Pseudoduganella albidiflava: one gene and its partner. The protein of the gene in region 1 interacts with the protein of each later gene in a pairwise test. Links are inferred from orthologs where the notes say so. Each region holds a gene or a part of one and is shown on either strand. Other genes may lie near its edges.

The links.
Region 2: the proteins of lysA (region 1) and EYF70_RS13970 interact in binary tests that used the Escherichia coli proteins (3 or more experiments, as listed by UniProt). The link is inferred for Pseudoduganella albidiflava from one-to-one orthologs.

The regions. Positions count from the first base shown.
Region 1 is NZ_CP036401.1:6,428,753-6,436,898, reverse strand. The notes cover bases 2,606-5,595. They hold lysA (diaminopimelate decarboxylase), read right to left. Parts: upstream 4,745-5,595; coding sequence 3,467-4,744; downstream 2,606-3,466. Other genes in these bases: cyaY (iron donor protein CyaY), read left to right, coding at 4,997-5,338; lptM (LPS translocon maturation chaperone LptM), read right to left, coding at 4,772-4,957; msrQ (protein-methionine-sulfoxide reductase heme-binding subunit MsrQ), read left to right, coding at 2,730-3,362; msrP (protein-methionine-sulfoxide reductase catalytic subunit MsrP), read left to right, coding at 2,606-2,739. Outside these bases: EYF70_RS26635 (cytochrome c biogenesis protein ResB), read left to right, coding at 1-260; c-type cytochrome biogenesis protein CcsB, read left to right, coding at 347-1,672; more of msrP, read left to right, coding at 1,762-2,605; EYF70_RS26600 (SulP family inorganic anion transporter), read right to left, coding at 5,630-7,141; EYF70_RS26595 (penicillin-binding protein 1A), read right to left, coding at 7,228-8,146. UniProt on the Escherichia coli protein: Specifically catalyzes the decarboxylation of meso-diaminopimelate (meso-DAP) to L-lysine. Is not active against the DD- or LL-isomers of diaminopimelate.
Region 2 is NZ_CP036401.1:3,364,632-3,372,631, forward strand. Bases 2,580-5,423 are described here. They hold EYF70_RS13970 (response regulator transcription factor), read left to right. Parts: upstream 2,580-3,578; coding sequence 3,579-4,268; downstream 4,269-5,423. Other genes in these bases: EYF70_RS13960 (intradiol ring-cleavage dioxygenase), read right to left, coding at 2,580-2,794; EYF70_RS13965 (Spy/CpxP family protein refolding chaperone), read right to left, coding at 2,821-3,387; EYF70_RS13975 (sensor histidine kinase), read left to right, coding at 4,270-5,423. Outside these bases: EYF70_RS13945 (hypothetical protein), read right to left, coding at 1-220; EYF70_RS31080 (hypothetical protein), read right to left, coding at 226-963; EYF70_RS13955 (hypothetical protein), read right to left, coding at 1,110-1,721; more of EYF70_RS13960, read right to left, coding at 1,904-2,579; more of EYF70_RS13975, read left to right, coding at 5,424-5,757; EYF70_RS13980 (PGAP1-like alpha/beta domain-containing protein), read left to right, coding at 5,854-7,782; dcd (dCTP deaminase), read right to left, coding at 7,914-8,000. UniProt on the Escherichia coli protein: Response regulator member of the two-component regulatory system CpxA/CpxR which responds to envelope stress response by activating expression of downstream genes including cpxP, degP, dsbA and ppiA.

The DNA of each region.
Region 1 (8,146 bases):
TGGACGAGTTCGAGCAGGTGAAGGCTTCCGTGTTCCAGGTGACGCGTTCGCCCGGCAAGTCGGTGGTGTACCTGGGCTGCCTGTTCCTCGTGCTGGGCGTGTTCGCGATGTTCTACGTTCGCGAGCGGCGCCTGTGGGTGTGGGTCCGCGGCCAGGAGGACGGGGCGCACGCGCTGATGGCGATGAGCACGCAGCGCCGCACGCTCGATTTCGACCGCGAATTCGACGAACTGAAGGAAAAGCTGCCGCTGAAGGCGTAAGCTGGCGGAGCGGGCCAAAAAGCAGGCGGACGGCAGGCGGACGGCAGGCGGCAGGCAAGGCACGATACGAGAAGCTGGAGACCATGATGGAAATTACCCAAAACCAACCCTACGCGGCCACCCCCGGCTACTTCCGCCGGCTGTCGGCTTTCGACTGGCTGTTCGGCCTGGCGCTGCTGGCCGGCGCGCTGTTCGGCCTGAACCGCTACGGCGCGTACATGGACGGGTACGAAAAGGCCATCCTGCTGCTGTCCGTGCCCACCTTCGCGGCACTGGGCTGGCACTGGAAGCCGATGCGCGGGCTGATGCTGGCGATGGCGGTGCTGGCGCTGGGCGCGATCGCCATGTACGGCGGCGAGCTGGCGGCGGGCGAGAAGCGTTTCTGGCTGCGCTACATGCTGTCGAGCCAGTCCGCGATCCTGTGGATGAGCGTGTTCTTCTTCCTGTCCACGCTGTTCTACTGGATCGGGCTGGTGGCCCGTTCCTCCGCCGGCGGCGCGATCGGCGCGCGGCTGTGCTGGGGTGGCCTGTTGCTGGGCTGGACCGCGATGATGGTGCGATGGTACGAGTCCTACCTGATCGGGCCCGACGTCGGCCACATTCCCATCTCGAACCTGTATGAGGTCTTCATCCTGTTCTGCCTGATCACGGCGATGTTCCACCTGTACTACGAAGGCCGCTACGCGACCCGCCAGCTGGGCCCGTTCGTGATGCTGATCGTCTCGGCGGCGGTTGGCTTCCTGCTGTGGTACACCGTCACGCGCGATGCGCACGAGATCCAGCCCCTGGTACCGGCGCTGCAGAGCTGGTGGATGAAGATCCACGTGCCGGCCAACTTCATCGGCTACGGTACGTTCGCGCTGGCCGCCATGCTGGGCTGGGCGTTCCTGCTGAAGTATGAACGGCCGCGCACCATGTGGATCTGGCTGGTGGCCGTGCCGCTGGGGTTCATCGCCATCATGAACCTGGTTGCCTTCGTGACCGATGCGAGCGAGGCGATCCGCAATTCCACGCTGGGCACCAGCAAATTCATCCTCGGCCTCGTGGTGCTGTTCGCCGTGACGAACCTGCTGCGCAACCGGCTGGCGGAACGCATCCCCGATGCCGAAGTGCTGGAAGACATCATGTACAAGTCGATCTCGGCCGGCTTCGCCTTCTTCACGATCGCCACGATCCTGGGCGCGCTGTGGGCGGCCGAAGCGTGGGGCGGCTACTGGTCGTGGGACCCGAAGGAAACCTGGGCACTGATCGTGTGGCTGAACTATGCGGCATGGCTGCACATGCGGCTGATGTCCGGCCTGCGCGGCCGCGTGGGCGCATGGTGGGCGCTGGTCGGCCTGGTGGTCACCACGTTCGCCTTCATGGGTGTCAACATGTTCCTGTCGGGCCTGCATTCCTATGGCGAGCTGTAAGCGGGACCGGGAGCGCTTAATGCTGTCCTAAACGAATGGTTACCGGGATTGGTGTAAGGTTCATATAATTTTTCCCGCCCGGAGCCATCATGTTGATCAAGCGTTCCTCCAACGGCATCGACCTGCCGTTCTCCTCCGAAATCACGCCGCGCCATGTGTTCGAAGCGCGGCGCGATTTCATCCGGCAGATCGCCGCGGGCACGATCGCCAGCGGCGCACTGCTCGAGATGCTGACGCGCGAAGCGTTCGCCCAGGGCACCGGCCAGAAACTGCCGGCCAGGCTGAATCCCTCGTACTCCGCGCTGGACAAGCAGACCCCCCGCAAGGACGCGACCACCTACAACAATTTCTACGAGTTCGGCACCGACAAGAGCGACCCGGCCGAGAATGCGGGCACCCTGCGCACACGGCCGTGGACGGTGGCGATCGAAGGCGAAGTGAAGAAGCCGATGACGCTCGACATCGACTCGCTGCTGAAGCTGGCGCCACTGGAAGAACGCGTGTACCGCCTGCGCTGCGTGGAAGGCTGGTCGATGGTGATCCCGTGGGTGGGCTACTCGTTCTCGGAAATCATCAAGCGCGTGGAACCGACCGGCAACGCGAAATACGTGGAATTCATCACGCTGGCGGACCGGCAGCAGATGCCCGGCGTGCGCAGCCGCGTGCTGGACTGGCCCTACGTGGAAGGCTTGCGCATCGACGAGGCGAACCACCCGCTGACCCTGCTCACGCTGGGCATGTACGGCGAAGTGCTGCCGAACCAGAACGGCGCCCCGGTGCGCCTCGTGGTGCCGTGGAAATATGGCTTCAAGTCGGCCAAGTCGATCGTCAAGATCCGGTTTACACGCGACATGCCGCGCACCGCATGGAACAAGTCGGCACCGTCCGAATACGGTTTTTATTCGAACGTGAATCCCGACGTGGATCACCCGCGCTGGTCGCAGGCTTCCGAGCGGCGCATCGGCGAGGATTCGTTCCTGTCGCGCAAGCGCAAGACGCTGCTCTTCAACGGCTACAACGACGTGGGCTCGCTGTATTCGGGCATGGATCTCAAGAAATGGTTCTGATGCAGCCCACCGCGCGGCAGCTCACGGGCATCAAGGCGCTGGTGCACGTGCTGGCGCTGGTGCCGCTCGCCCGCCTGGTCTACCTCGTCTTCACCGACGCGCTGGTCGAACCGCTGCAATACATCACGCACTCGACGGGCGACTGGACACTGTACTTCCTGTGCATCGCGCTGGCCGTCACGCCGCTGCGGCGCCTGTCGAAGTGGAACTGGGTGCTGAAGCTGCGGCGCATGCTGGGCCTGTACGCGTTTTTCTACGGCCTGCTGCACTTCATCACCTTCCTGTGGTTCGACCATTTCTTCGACGTGGCGGCCATGCTGAAGGACGTCGCCAAGCGGCCGTTCATCCTGGTCGGCTTCATCGCCTTCGTGCTGCTGATCCCGCTGGCGGCCACCAGCACCAACGCGATGGTGAAACGGCTGGGCGGCAAGAACTGGCTGTGGCTGCACCGGCTGGTCTACGCGATCGTGCCGCTCGGCGTGCTGCATTACTGGTGGATGAAGTCCGCCAAGAACGACCTGGCGCAGCCGCTGCTGTTCGCCTGCATCGTCGGCGCGCTGCTGTTGATGCGGGTGTGGTGGGCGCGCCAGAAAAGCAAAGCGCCGGCTCGCGCCAGCGCCTGAAAAGTTGCCTGAAAAATGGGGACGGACCCCATTTTTCGAGCAACATTGCCTGAGGTCTCGGAAGTTTCCTGAAATCGGGGTCTGACCCCGATTTCAGGCAATATTCAGCGGATCACCGACTCCAGCGCGAACAGCTCTTCCGGCGTCTCGCGCCGGCGCACCAGGTGCACCTGGCCGCCGTCGACCATCACCTCGGCGGCGCGGCCGCGGGTGTTGTAGTTGGACGCCATCGTCATGCCATACGCGCCGGCCGTCTTCATGACCAGCAGGTCGCCAGCCTCGACAGGCAGTTCGCGGTCGCGCGCCAGCCAGTCGCCGGATTCGCAGATCGGGCCGACCACGTCGAACACGGCGCCGGCCGTTTCACGTTTGACCACGGGCTGCATGTCCATCCACGCCTGGTACAGGGCAGGGCGGGCCATGTCGTTCATCGCCGCGTCGACGATGCAGAAGTTCTTCTCTTCGCCGTGCTTGATGAATTCCACCTTCGTCAGCAGCACGCCGGTATTGCCGACGATCGAACGGCCCGGCTCGAAGATAACCTTGATGCCGCGGCCGCCGTGCTTTTCCGCACGCCACGCATCGACCCGCTGGAATACGCGGTTCACGTAATCGCCAGCCGGCGCGGGCTGCTCTTCGCCGGCCACGCCGTAGTCGATGCCCAGGCCGCCGCCGAGGTCCACGTGGTGCAGGTGGATGCCTTCGGCCGCCAGGGCGTCGATCAGCTCGATCAGGCGGTCCAGCGCTTCCAGCAGCGGCGTGTCGTCCAGCAGCTGCGAGCCGATGTGGCAGTCGATGCCGACCGGCTCCAGGTTCGGCAATTGCGCGGCGGTACGGTAGGTGGCCAGCGCATCGTCGAAGGCCACGCCGAACTTGCTGGCCTTCAGGCCGGTGGCGATGTACGGGTGCGTCTTCGGATCCACGTTCGGATTCACGCGCAGCGAGATGCGCGCCTTCTTGCCCAGCGCGCCGGCCACGGCGTTCAGGCGGTGCAGCTCGGGGATCGACTCCACGTTGAAGCACAGGATGTCATGGCCGAGCGCCAGGCGCATCTCCGCCTCGCTCTTGCCCACGCCCGAGAAAATCACTTTCTTCGGATCGCCGCCGGCGGCGATCACGCGCAGCAGTTCGCCGCCCGACACGATGTCGAAGCCGGCACCGCGGCGCGCCAGCAGGTCCAGGATCGCCAGGTTCGAATTGGCCTTCATCGCATAGCAGATGAGGGCATCGCGGCCGGCGCAGGCATTTGCATAGGCATCGAAGTTGTCCAGCAGCTGGGCCCTGGAGTACACATAGGTCGGCGTACCGAATTGCTCTGCAATGGCGGGCAGGGAAACGCCTTCGGCGTGCAGCACGCCGTTCTGATAGTCGAAGTGGGACATGGATGAACTGAGAGTCTGCGGAAGAATTTACTGTTGTGATGCGGGGGGCGTCGAAGGAACGGGAGCGGAAGGTGGCGCCACGCCGGGCTTGCCGGTCGGCGAATCGGTCTTGACGGGGGGCTTTGGCAGGTACAGGGCACCGGTCTGGCCGCAACCGGCAAGCGATACGGCGATCAGCATGGGAATCAAGATACGCGCTGGAGTGGACTTCACGATTAGAATCTCGTTATTACAGAACCCTTGGAGTGTAGCATGACCGAAACCGAATTCCTGGACCTGGCCGACAGCACGCTGAATGCCATCGAAGCCGCGCTGGACCGCCTGAACGACGACAACCGGCTCGATGTCGAATGCAGCCGCAACGGCAACGTGCTGGAAATCGAATTCCTGCACAACGGTTCCAAGGTCATCGTCAACAGCCAGGCCGCGATGCAGGAACTGTGGGTGGCCGCGCGCTCCGGCGGCTTCCACTACCGCCGTGTTGATGGCCGCTGGATCGACACGCGCGACGGCGGCGAGCTGTTCGACGCGCTGTCGCAGATCGCCACCGAACAGTCCGGCGGCTCGCCGGTGATCGTCAGCGAAAACCCGTAACGTTGGGAACTTTCGCGATCCGCATCCCGAAAATCTTTTCACCCTACTGCAACGGCCGGGGTCAGACCCGCCGGGTCTGACCCCAGGGTTACGCCTTTGGGGTGAACGACATCAAAAACGGTGACAGTCACCAATTAATCTGGAACATCTGTTTCCGGAAAAACGGTGACAGTCACCAATTAATCTGAAACAGCTGTTTCCGGAAAAATGGTGCCTGTCACCGTTTTTGTGTCACCGATTTTGCAAAGCACGCTTCGCGAACCCACCGGTCAAGCCACCGGTTTTCTTCGGTCACGCCAGCCGGTTATCGGCGATGTGATAGTGCGGGTCCTCGAACTCGTTCACCTCGACCATGCCCTTGGCATTCGTGAGGATTTCCAGGCAGTCCGGCGACAGGTGCCGCAAGTGCAGCGTCTTGCCGGCCTGCTGGTAGCGCGTGGCCAGCGTGTCGATCGCTTCCACGGCCGAGTGGTCCACCACCTTCGCGTCGCGGAATTCGACCACCACGTGCGCCGGGTCGTTCTTCGGGTCGAACAGCGCGGCGAAGTTGGCCGTCGAGGCGAAGAACAGCGAGCCCTTCAGCGTGTACACCTTCCAGCCGCGCTCGTCGGTCGAGATGTCGGCGCGGATTTCCTTGGCGTGCTGCCACGCGAACACCAGCGCCGCGAACACCACGCCGGCCAGCACCGCCACCGCCAGGTCCGTGAGCACGGTGATCAGCGTGACGCCGACCACGATCACGGCATCCTGCCGGGGAATCTTGCGCAGCGTTTGCAGGCTGCCCCAGGCGAAGGTCTTTTCGCAGACCACGAACATCAGCCCCACCAGCGCGGCCAGCGGAATCATCTCGATCCAGCGCGACAGCAGCACGATGAACCCCAGCAGGAACAGCGCGGCCGTGATGCCGGAGATGCGGTGCCGGGCGCCGTTGTTGATGTTGATCATGCTCTGGCCGACCAGCGCGCAGCCGCCCATCGAGGCGAACAGGCCGCTGATCACGTTCGCCAGCCCCTGCGCCATGCTTTCCCGGTTCGGCCTGCCGCGCGTATCGGTGATGGCATCGATCAGGTTCAGCGTCAGCAGCGTTTCGATCAGGCCGATGGCGGCCAGGATCAGCGAGTACGGCAGCACGATGTACAAGGTGTCCAGTGTCGCCGGCACCTGCGGCAGGTGGAACGTGGGCAGGCCGCCGGCGATCGAGCCCATGTCGCCGACGGTTTTCGTATCGATGCCCAGCGCGGCCACGAGGCCGGAGACAAGCAGGATCGCCGCCAGCGATGCCGGCAGCGCTTTCGTCAGCCGCGGCAGCACGTAGATGATCGCCATGGTCAGCGCCACCAGCCCCAGCATCGTCCACAGCGCATCGCCCCGCAGCCACTGCCCGCCCACCTTGAAGTGGCCGAACTGGGCGATGAAGACGACGATGGCCAGGCCGTTGACGAAACCCAGCATCACCGGATGCGGCACCATGCGGATGAACTTGCCCAGCCTGAACGCGGCGAACAGCAACTGGAACACACCCATCAGCACCACGGCCGCGAACAGGTATTCGGGCCCGTGCGAGACCACGAGGCTCGTCATCACCACGGCCAGCGCGCCCGCCGCGCCGCAGATCATGCCCGGCCGGCCCCCCAATGCGGAGGTGACGAGGCAAACGATGAACGCGGCATACAGGCCGGTCAGCGGGCTGACGTGCGCCAGCAGCGCGAAGGCGATCGCCTCCGGCACGAGGGCCAGCGAAACGGTGATGCCCGACAGGACATCGGTGCGCAGCTGCGCGGGATTTGGCAGGGAGAAGGTCATGTTCGGTACTCGTAAAAAAACAATGCCGGACATCCGGGCAGTCATGCCCGAATGTCCGGCACCAGCATCGGCCGCGGCTGCCGGTTCTAGAACAGCTCGTTCTTGACGGCGTCGCGCGCCTTTTCCTCTTCCGGCGTGCCGCGCGTGGCGCCTTCCAGGCTTTCGACGCCGACGCCCGGCGGGTTCTCGGCATAGTAGTAATCGCCATTGGCCATCACGATCCCGTCCGGCACCGGCCGTTCCTCGACCGGGATGGTCTTCAGCGCCTTCTGCATGTAGCCGATCCAGATCGGCAGCGCCAGGCCGCCGCCCGTTTCACGGTTGCCCAGGTTCTTCGGCTGGTCGTAGCCGATCCAGGCGATGCCCACCAGCTTCGACTGGTAGCCGGCGAACCAGGCGTCGATCGAGTCGTTGGTCGTGCCGGTCTTGCCGGCCAGGTCCGGGCGCTTGAGGATCTGCTGGGCCTTGGCGGCGGTGCCATAGCGCGCCACGTCGCGCAGCATCGAATCCATCAGGAACGCGTTGCGCTCGTCGATCACGCGGTTGCCTTCCACGCCGGCGCGGTCGGGCGCGGCCTGCGACAGGATGCGGCCGTTGGCATCGGTGACTTTCGAGATCAGGTAAGGCGTCACCTTGTAGCCGCCATTCGCGAACACGGCATAGGCGCCGGCCATCTGCAGCGGCGTCACGGCGCCGGCGCCCAGCGCCAGGGTCAGGTAGGGCGGGTTCTTGTCCGCTTCGAAACCGAAGCGCGTGGTGAATTCCTGGCCATATTTCGCGCCGATCCTGTGCAGGATGCGGATCGACACCATGTTCTTGGACTTCGTCAGGCCGCGCCGCATCGTCATCGGGCCTTCGTAGCGGCCGTCGTAGTTCTTCGGTTCCCATGCCTGGCCGCCGGTCTGCCCGGCGTCGAAGGAAATCGGCGCATCGTTGATGATGGTGGCCGGCGACAGGCCGCGCTCCAGCGAGGCGGCATAGATGAACGGCTTGAACGAGGAACCC
Region 2 (8,000 bases), 3.1 Mb from region 1 along the record:
CCGGCCCGCGCAGCCATTCCAGGAAGCGCCGCACCATCTGGCGCAGCTCGCGCCGGCCCAGCGTCAGGTGCCGTTCGATCGCCGCCTGCGCCGCGGCCGGCAATGCCGCCGCCGGCACCATCGGCTCGATCAGCACGAAGGGCTGCATGCGGTCGACCCGGTTCAGCAGCGAGCGCGCTTCCTGCGCCAGCATCCAGGCGGCATAGGCACCGATGGCCATGGCCGTCAGGCGCCGTACAGCACGATCTTGCGGCCCTGGCGCATCCAGCGGCCGGTATTGGCGCGTCCGCCGCTGCCGCCAGCGCGCCCTTGCCCCGAGCCCATGCCCTGGCCGCCCTGCCCGCCGCGCCCCTGCCCCTGCCCCTGGCCCTGCGCTTGTCCCTGAGTCAGCAAACCCGGCGCGAACTGCTTCGCCGCCGCCGTGGCGGCTTGCTGGGCGATCTGGCGCGGGTCGCCGCCGCGTGCCTGGGCGGCGCGGTTGACCGTGTCGGCGGCGATCTTCACGAAGGTCTTGGCGCCTTCGAATTCACGGTCCTCGCCGGACATCTCGCCTTCCGCTTCCAGCCCCAGCGCATTGCCGGCCGCCGAGGCCAGGCCGCTGCCGATCTTCGCTCCGAGCGGGCCGCCGAAATAGCCGCCGATCGCGCCGCCGGCCATCGGCAGCGCCTTCTTCGCCACGCCTTTCAGCACGCCGCCAACAGCTTGCCCGACAGGCGACTTGATGATGTTGCCGGCCACCGAGGCGGCTTTTTTCAGGAAGCTGCCGAGGAACTGGTCCAGTTCCTGTTCGTTGGTGACCGACAGCAGTTCGTTGGCCAGTTCCATTTCATCCGCCTCGGACAGCAGGCCGCCGCCCTCGCCGGTCCATTCGCCCTGGCCGAATTCGTACTGTTCCATTTCATAGCCGCTGCCGCCGCCAAATTCCTGGCCGTATTCCAGGGTCGTGCGATCGATGTCATGCATGATGAGCTCCCGTTGATCCAGTTGATCCCGCTTGGTTCCCCAATGAATTGCCGCTTGCTTCCCGCTTGCTTCCCGCCTGATTCCCCTTCCGTCCCGCCAAACATCAGATACAACACATCAATACCGGAACGGCCACACCGCCCCGCCTACAAATCGATCACCTGGATGCGCCGGCCCCGCCGCCGCCAGTTGCCGGACAGCGGCGCGGCGGCACGCTGCCGCAGCAGCCCCGGCGCATTGCGGCGCGCGGCCTGCATCAGGCCCTGCTGCGTGGCCTGCCCGGCTGGCTGGCCCACCCGCGCCAGCGCCTGCCGCGTGGCATCCACGGCCAGCCGCACGAACTGCCGGGCCACCTCGAATTCCTTGTCCTCGGGCGACAGGCCTTCCAGCTCCAGCCCGAACACGCCGGCAGCCTTGCGTTTCAGGTCGGCCGGGGCGCGCGTGGCGTCCAGCGGAAAGACCATTCGGGCGGCGCGATGCAGCACACGCAGGACCGGTTCGCGCAAGGCACGCTGCCGCGTATCCGTGGCCGGCCCGACGAGATCGGCCAGCACCGGCGCCAGCTCATCGGCCGTGCGCGCCTCCAGCAAACGCGCGGCGAAATCCAGTTCGCCGAATTCGCCGCCGCCAATGCGGTCGGGCCATGGCGCCTGCGCTTCCCCGTCGGACGGCAACTCCAGTTCGGGCTTGAAGTCGAGCAGGCGGCGGTCGGCCGGTCCCTGCCAGGCAATCCGTGAGACGGCAAGTCGGTGGTCCATGGCGGGCTCCCCGTGGAGTGCGGCCCGATGCCGCACGTACCACGGGTAAGTGCAAGCGCCATGCCAGGCGTTTCCGGGGAGGCGATGCCGCAGTAGGGCGAAAATGGCTTCGCCCCGCGGCGGGCGCGGGGCGAAATCGGCGAAACGGGGTTCGCCGGGAGGGTGTCAGGCAGGCTGGGGCATCAGGCGACGACGGCGACCGTCAGCGTGGCCACGTAGCCATCGGTGGCGTTGCCCGTTACCGTGGCAAGCTGCAGCGTGTAGCCGTCGCTGAAGATATTGTCGGTGGCGAAGCTGATCTGCGCCAGGTTGCGCACGCTGGCGCTGTAGCCGGCGGTGGCATAGACCTGGTTGCAGATGTCGGTCGGGAAGGCGAACTGCGACGTCTTGATGCGGTTCGACGCGCTGGACGCCCGCGCCAGCGTGGGGTACACCTCGAAGTGCACGTGCGGCATGCGCCCCGCATAGCAGCCGGGGAAGATCGTGGTGAAGGTGATGTCGCCGTCGGCATCCGCTTCCTGTACCCCGCGCAGGTAGTTCTGGTTCGTCACTCCGCTGGAATACAGCGAGTAGTTGCCGTCGCGGTCGCAATGCCACAGGTAGACGGCGAACGCGTCGGCTGCGGCGCAGCTGTTGTTGGCGTTCACGATGTGCAGCTTGATGGTCAGCGGCACGCCGGCCGCCGTACCGCTCATGCCGCCGAAGCTGGCGCGGATGTCGCTGCGCACTACGCCACTCTGCGTCAGTACGTTGACCACGCCGCTGCCGTTGCTGTTGGTGCCGTCGGCCGGGTACGGGCCACCGGTTTCCTCGGGAATGACCGTGCAGCTGCCGCTGGTGGTCGTGCTGCCCGAACCGGTGGTCGTCGTACCCGTGGTCGTCGTGCCGGTGGCGATCGTGCCGCTCGTGCCGGTGTCGGTAGTGCTGGCTGCCGTGTCCGAAGAACCGCCGCATCCGAGGATGGGCAGCGATGCGGCGCCGGCCAGCAGCCAGCGCAGCGACTGGCGCCGGCCGGCCGTGGTGTGCAGCATCGTTTGCAGGTCTTCTTCCAGGCTGTGGCCGTGATGTGCCATGGCTTGCTCCTTGTCGTTATCGGGTGTTATTGCTCGGCTGGCCGCGGTCCACGCCCGTCGCGGCGCTGTGCCAGCGTCTTGCGCTGTTCGGCGCTCAGCACGGCCAGCACCTTCTGTTCGGTGCGCAGGTGCGACAGCGTGATGTTGGCGTCCGCCTGCGCCGCGGCCTGGGCCAGCTTCACGGCGGCGGCATCGTCGTATCGGACGGCACCGTGCAGGCCGGACAGCGCGCGGTCGACCTTGTCGCGCGCTCTGGCCTGTTCGCGCAGGTACGGCACCTGGCCATGGACGATGGCGAAGATCTTGTCCTGTTGCGCCTCGCTCAGGGCGATGCCGCGCAGGTAGGGCGGCACGCCGTCGAAGCCCCGGCCGGCATCCGGGCCATCGCCTGGGCCGCCGCCACGCGGCCCGTCTTCGCCATGCATGGCCGGGCCGGGACCGCGTTGCTCGTCCGCGCGCGGGCCGTCGCGTGGACCATCGTGCCGGCTGTCCTCCGGGCGTTCGTCGCCGCTGCCCTGGGCCAGCGCCGCCAGCGGCAGGGCCAGCACGGCGGCAAGCAGGAATCGTTGCAGGTTTGGTGTTGTGTTATTCATCAGCGCTCCTTCGGTGACAGGGAAGCCGCCATTCTGCGAGGGCGCCATGTAAAGCGCGGTAAGGCAGGGGTAAAACCGCGTAAAGAGCCCTGGAGAACGCGGCTGTAAAAGCGGGTAAAAGCCGCCGCGGCGCCGCCGGTTGCGCAGCTTGGACTGCTATCATGGCCGTTTTGCAGCCTGATGAAGAAGCGATGAGCAAGGTCCTGTTGATCGACGACGATGTCGAACTGGTAAGCATGTTCCAGGAATACCTGGAACAGGAAGGATTCGACGTGACGACCGCCCACGATGGCGAAGCCGGCACGGCGGCGGCCCTGACGGGGCAGCACGCGATCGCCATCCTCGATGTGATGATGCCCCGGATGAACGGCCTGGAAACGCTGCGGCGCATCCGCGCGGCCAGCCGCATGCCGATCCTGATGCTGACCGCGCGCGGCGACGATACCGACCGCATCGTGGGCCTGGAACTGGGCGCGGACGATTACGTGACCAAGCCATGCACGCCGCGCGAGCTGACGGCGCGCATCCGCGCGATCCTGCGCCGCACGGCCGGTACCCCGATGGACCAGCTGGCATCGGCCCCGCTGGTGGTCGGCCAGCTGACCATGTGGCCGGAACAGCGCCGCGCCGCCTGGGCAGGCACCACGGTGGAACTGACCAGCACCGAATTCAACCTGCTCGAAGTGCTGGCCCGCCATGCCGGCAAGCCGGTCAGCAAGAACATCCTGTCCGAGCAGGGCCTGGGGCGGCCGATGGCGCGCTTCGACCGCAATATCGACGTGCACCTGTCCAGCCTGCGCCACAAGCTGGGCACGCTGGCCGACGGCCGCTCCTGCCTGCAGACCGTCTACCGGATGGGTTACCAGCTGATCAAGGATTGACGTGGGCCGGCTGTTCTGGAAATTCTTCCTGTCGATCCTGCTCGCACAGGTGGCTGCCACGGTGGGCATCGGCGGCGCCCTCTGGCTGAAGAACCGCGCCGCGCAACAGGAACGGCGGCCCGCCATCGACACCAGCCCGCCCGCCGCGATGGCGATCGAATCGGCCGCCGCCACGCTGGAATTCGGCGGGCCGCAGGCGCTCGGCCGCCTGCTGGAGAACATGGACCGCCACCGCGTGTTCGCCGTGGACGACCTGGGCAAGGAACTGCTGGGGCGCATCGTCAACCCGGTGCAGGTGGCAGCGGCGCGGGCGGTGCTCGACAATGGCGATACCCGCGTAGTGCGCCGGATCACGCTGCCCAACGGCCGGCGCTACCTGCTGTTCCTGCCCGCGCAGGACCGGATGACGCCCCTGTACAGCGGCGATGCGCGGCCCCTGCTGGCCGGCGCGGGCATGCCGATGCCGGAAGTCGGCCCGCGCCCCCCGGGCCTGCGGCCGGGCTTCCCCCAGGGAGCGGCACGCCCGTATCCGGACCCGGCATCGGGCACGCCGGGCCCGATGCCGGGTCCGGACGGTCCGCGCGGCCGCTTCCAGCCGCTGACGCCCTTCATTCCGCTGGCCGCCGCCCTGGTGGCCAGCCTGCTGTTCGCCGCGCTGCTGGCCTGGTATTTTTCCCGTCCCATCCGCGCCTTGCGCCAGGCCTTCGAAGCCGCCTCGCAGGGTGACCTGGCGCCCCGCTTCGCCGGCGCGGGCCGGCGCGGCGACGAACTGGCGGACCTGGGCCGCGATTTCGACCGCATGACGGCGCGGCTGCGCAACCTGATGGATGGCCAGCGCCGCCTGCTGCACGACGTGTCGCACGAGCTGCGCTCGCCGCTGGCACGGCTGCAGGCGGCGATCGGGCTGGCGCACCAGAACCCGGCGCGGATGGCGGCGTCGTTCGGGCGCATCGAACGGGAGAGCGTGCGCATGGACAAGCTGGTCGATGAACTGCTTACGTTGTCGCGGCTGGAGGCGGGCGCGCTGTCCGGCACGCGCGAGGAAATCGACGTGGCCGAACTGCTGCACGGAATCGTCGGCGACGCCCAATTCGAGGCCACGGCCCAGGGCCGCACGGTGGCCGCGCAGGGCATGGCCGACGTGGTGCTGCTCGGCCAGCCGGACCTGCTGGCGCGCGCCATCGAGAACGTGGTGCGCAACGCGATCAAGCACAGCCCGGCGGGGGAAAACATCGTTGTCGAGGGCACCGTGGAGGGCGGCACGCTGCGCATCCGCGTGCTGGACCGCGGGCCCGGCGTGGCCCCGCAGGACCTGCGGACCATCTTCGAGCCCTTCTTCCGCAGCAGCGGCACCGAGAAGGACGTGGAGGGCCATGGCCTGGGCCTGGCCATCGCACGGCAGGTGGTGCAGCAGCACGGCGGCACGATCGGCGCCGCGAACCGGGATGGCGGCGGCCTGTGCGTGGAGATCGCGCTGCCGCTGGATTGAGCGCCGGCGCCCTGCCGCAAGCGGCAGGCTTCCGCAAAAGTTGCAAAAGTGGCAAAATGCCGATCATCGCCGTCGAACCCCACCGCGAGTCGCCGCATGTCCTTCTTTCCTCTGCCCGCTGTTTCTTCCCCCACGGCGCCCGCGCCAGCTGCCCGGCTGAAGACCGTTGCCGCCGCGCTGTCGTGCTGCCTGCTCGGTGCCTGCGGCCTCGTCAAGGTCAATGGCGATGCCCGGACCTTTTATTCCTCGACCGTGCTGGTCGGCCGTGTCGCCAGTGCCGCCCCGCCCGGCACGCCGCTGGTGGTGGCGGCCTTCACCCGCCAGGACGGTGCGCTGGTGCCGGTCCACCACACGGTGCTGCACGAGCCGGGCGGCTATGAGCTGCTGGTGCCGCGCGGCGAACACGTGGTCGCCGCGTTCGCCGATGCCAACGGCAACCTGCGGCTCGACGCGGGCGAACAGGCCGGCCAGTTCCGCCCCGGGCCGGTCGTCGCGAACGGTACCGGCACCGTCATCGAGCTCAATTTCACGGTGGCCGGCCAGGCCACCGATATCCCGGTCGGCACGGCCGTCAGCGAGACGCCGCCGGCCACGCTGCACAGCACGCAGGCCGGTGCCATCGCCGACCTCGACGCGCCGGTGTTTTCACCGGAGTTCGCCCGCATCGGCTACTGGACGCCCACGGAATTCTTCCGCAACGCCGGCGGCAACGTGTACTTCCTCGAGAAATACGACCCGGCCAGGATCCCCGTGCTGTTCATCCACGGCGTGGGCGGCTCGCCGCAGGACTGGCGCTACTTCTTCGACAAGCTGGACCGCAAGCGCTACCAGCCCTGGTTCTTCTACTATCCGTCCGGCGCCGCGCTCGATTCCGTCTCCTACCTGCTGTACTGGAAGCTGATCAATCTCCAGCGCCAGTACCACTTCGAGCGCATCGTCCTCACCGCGCACAGCATGGGCGGACTCGTGGCGCGCAATTTCCTGTCGAACCACGGCTCGCAGCTGCCGGTGGAGAAAACCTTCGTGTCGCTGTCGACGCCGTGGGGCGGCGATGCCATGGCCGACCAGGGCGTGGCGCACTCCCCGGCCGTGGTCCCGTCATGGAACGACATGCAGGCCGGCGGGCGCTTCATCCAGTCGCTGTACCGGCGCGCGCTGCCGGGCGATACGGCTTACTACCTGTTCTTCGGCCACGCCGGCCGCTACAGCCTGCTGCATTCGGCCAATACCGACGGCGCGGTCACGCTGGCCAGCGAACTGCGCCCGCAAGCCCAGGCCGAGGCGCGCATGATCTACGGCTTCGACGAGGACCACACGAGCATCCTGCGCTCGCCGCAGGTGTTCGCCCGCTACGCGGCGGTGCTCGACGCGGCCATGGCCAGGCCCGGCACCGCCCCGGCCGCGCCGGGCGGCCACCTGCGCGTGGCGCTGCGCCATCGCGGCGCCGGCGCGCTGGCCCCGGCCGAACCCCTGCTGGTGCTGACGCCCGCCGATGCCGCGCAGGGGCGCATCGTCGTGCCCCTGCTGGCCGGCGACCGGGGCCGCCGCCTGGGGCCGTTCGCTCCCGGTGTCTACGACGTGGCCGTCGTATCGCCCGGCTTCAGCGCGCAGCCGGCCCGGCGCAAGGTCGCGATCGCCGCCGGCCAGGTACCGGAACTGGACATCGAGCTCCAGCCCGTGGGCACGCTGTTCGGTTATATCGGCGCGGACGTCGCACCGGGAGGAAATCCCGCGGGGAGCTTCCGCGAGCCGCATCCGGGCATCGACATCGAGGCCATCACGCTGTCCGGCGCGGGCATCGAACGCACCCTCGTGCCCGACCGCGGCCGCACGGAACTGGGCATCGACAGCTACCTGGCCGGCAAGGACGACGCGGCTAGGGCCATGTTCTCCTTCGTCGGCCTGCCCGATGGCGACTACGCGCTGACGATCACCGCGCCGGGCTACCACCCCTACCGCGCCACGCATACCGTCGTCGCCGGGCAGTCCGGCAAGGTGGAGCCCATCGTGCTGGCACGGCGTTAGGCGGACTGTCCGGGCGGTGCCGCGGGAACACTGCGATCGTGGCGCGCGGCTCGTGGTTCCCCGCAAACGACAAGGCCTCCCGGCTGGCAGCGGGGAGGCCTTGCGGAGGTGCCGATGGCGCGCCGGCTACATCAGGCCTTCGGCAGCGTCACGCCGTGCTGGCCCTGGTACTTGCCGTTGCGGTCCTTGTACGAGGTCTCGCATTCCTCGTCGCTCTG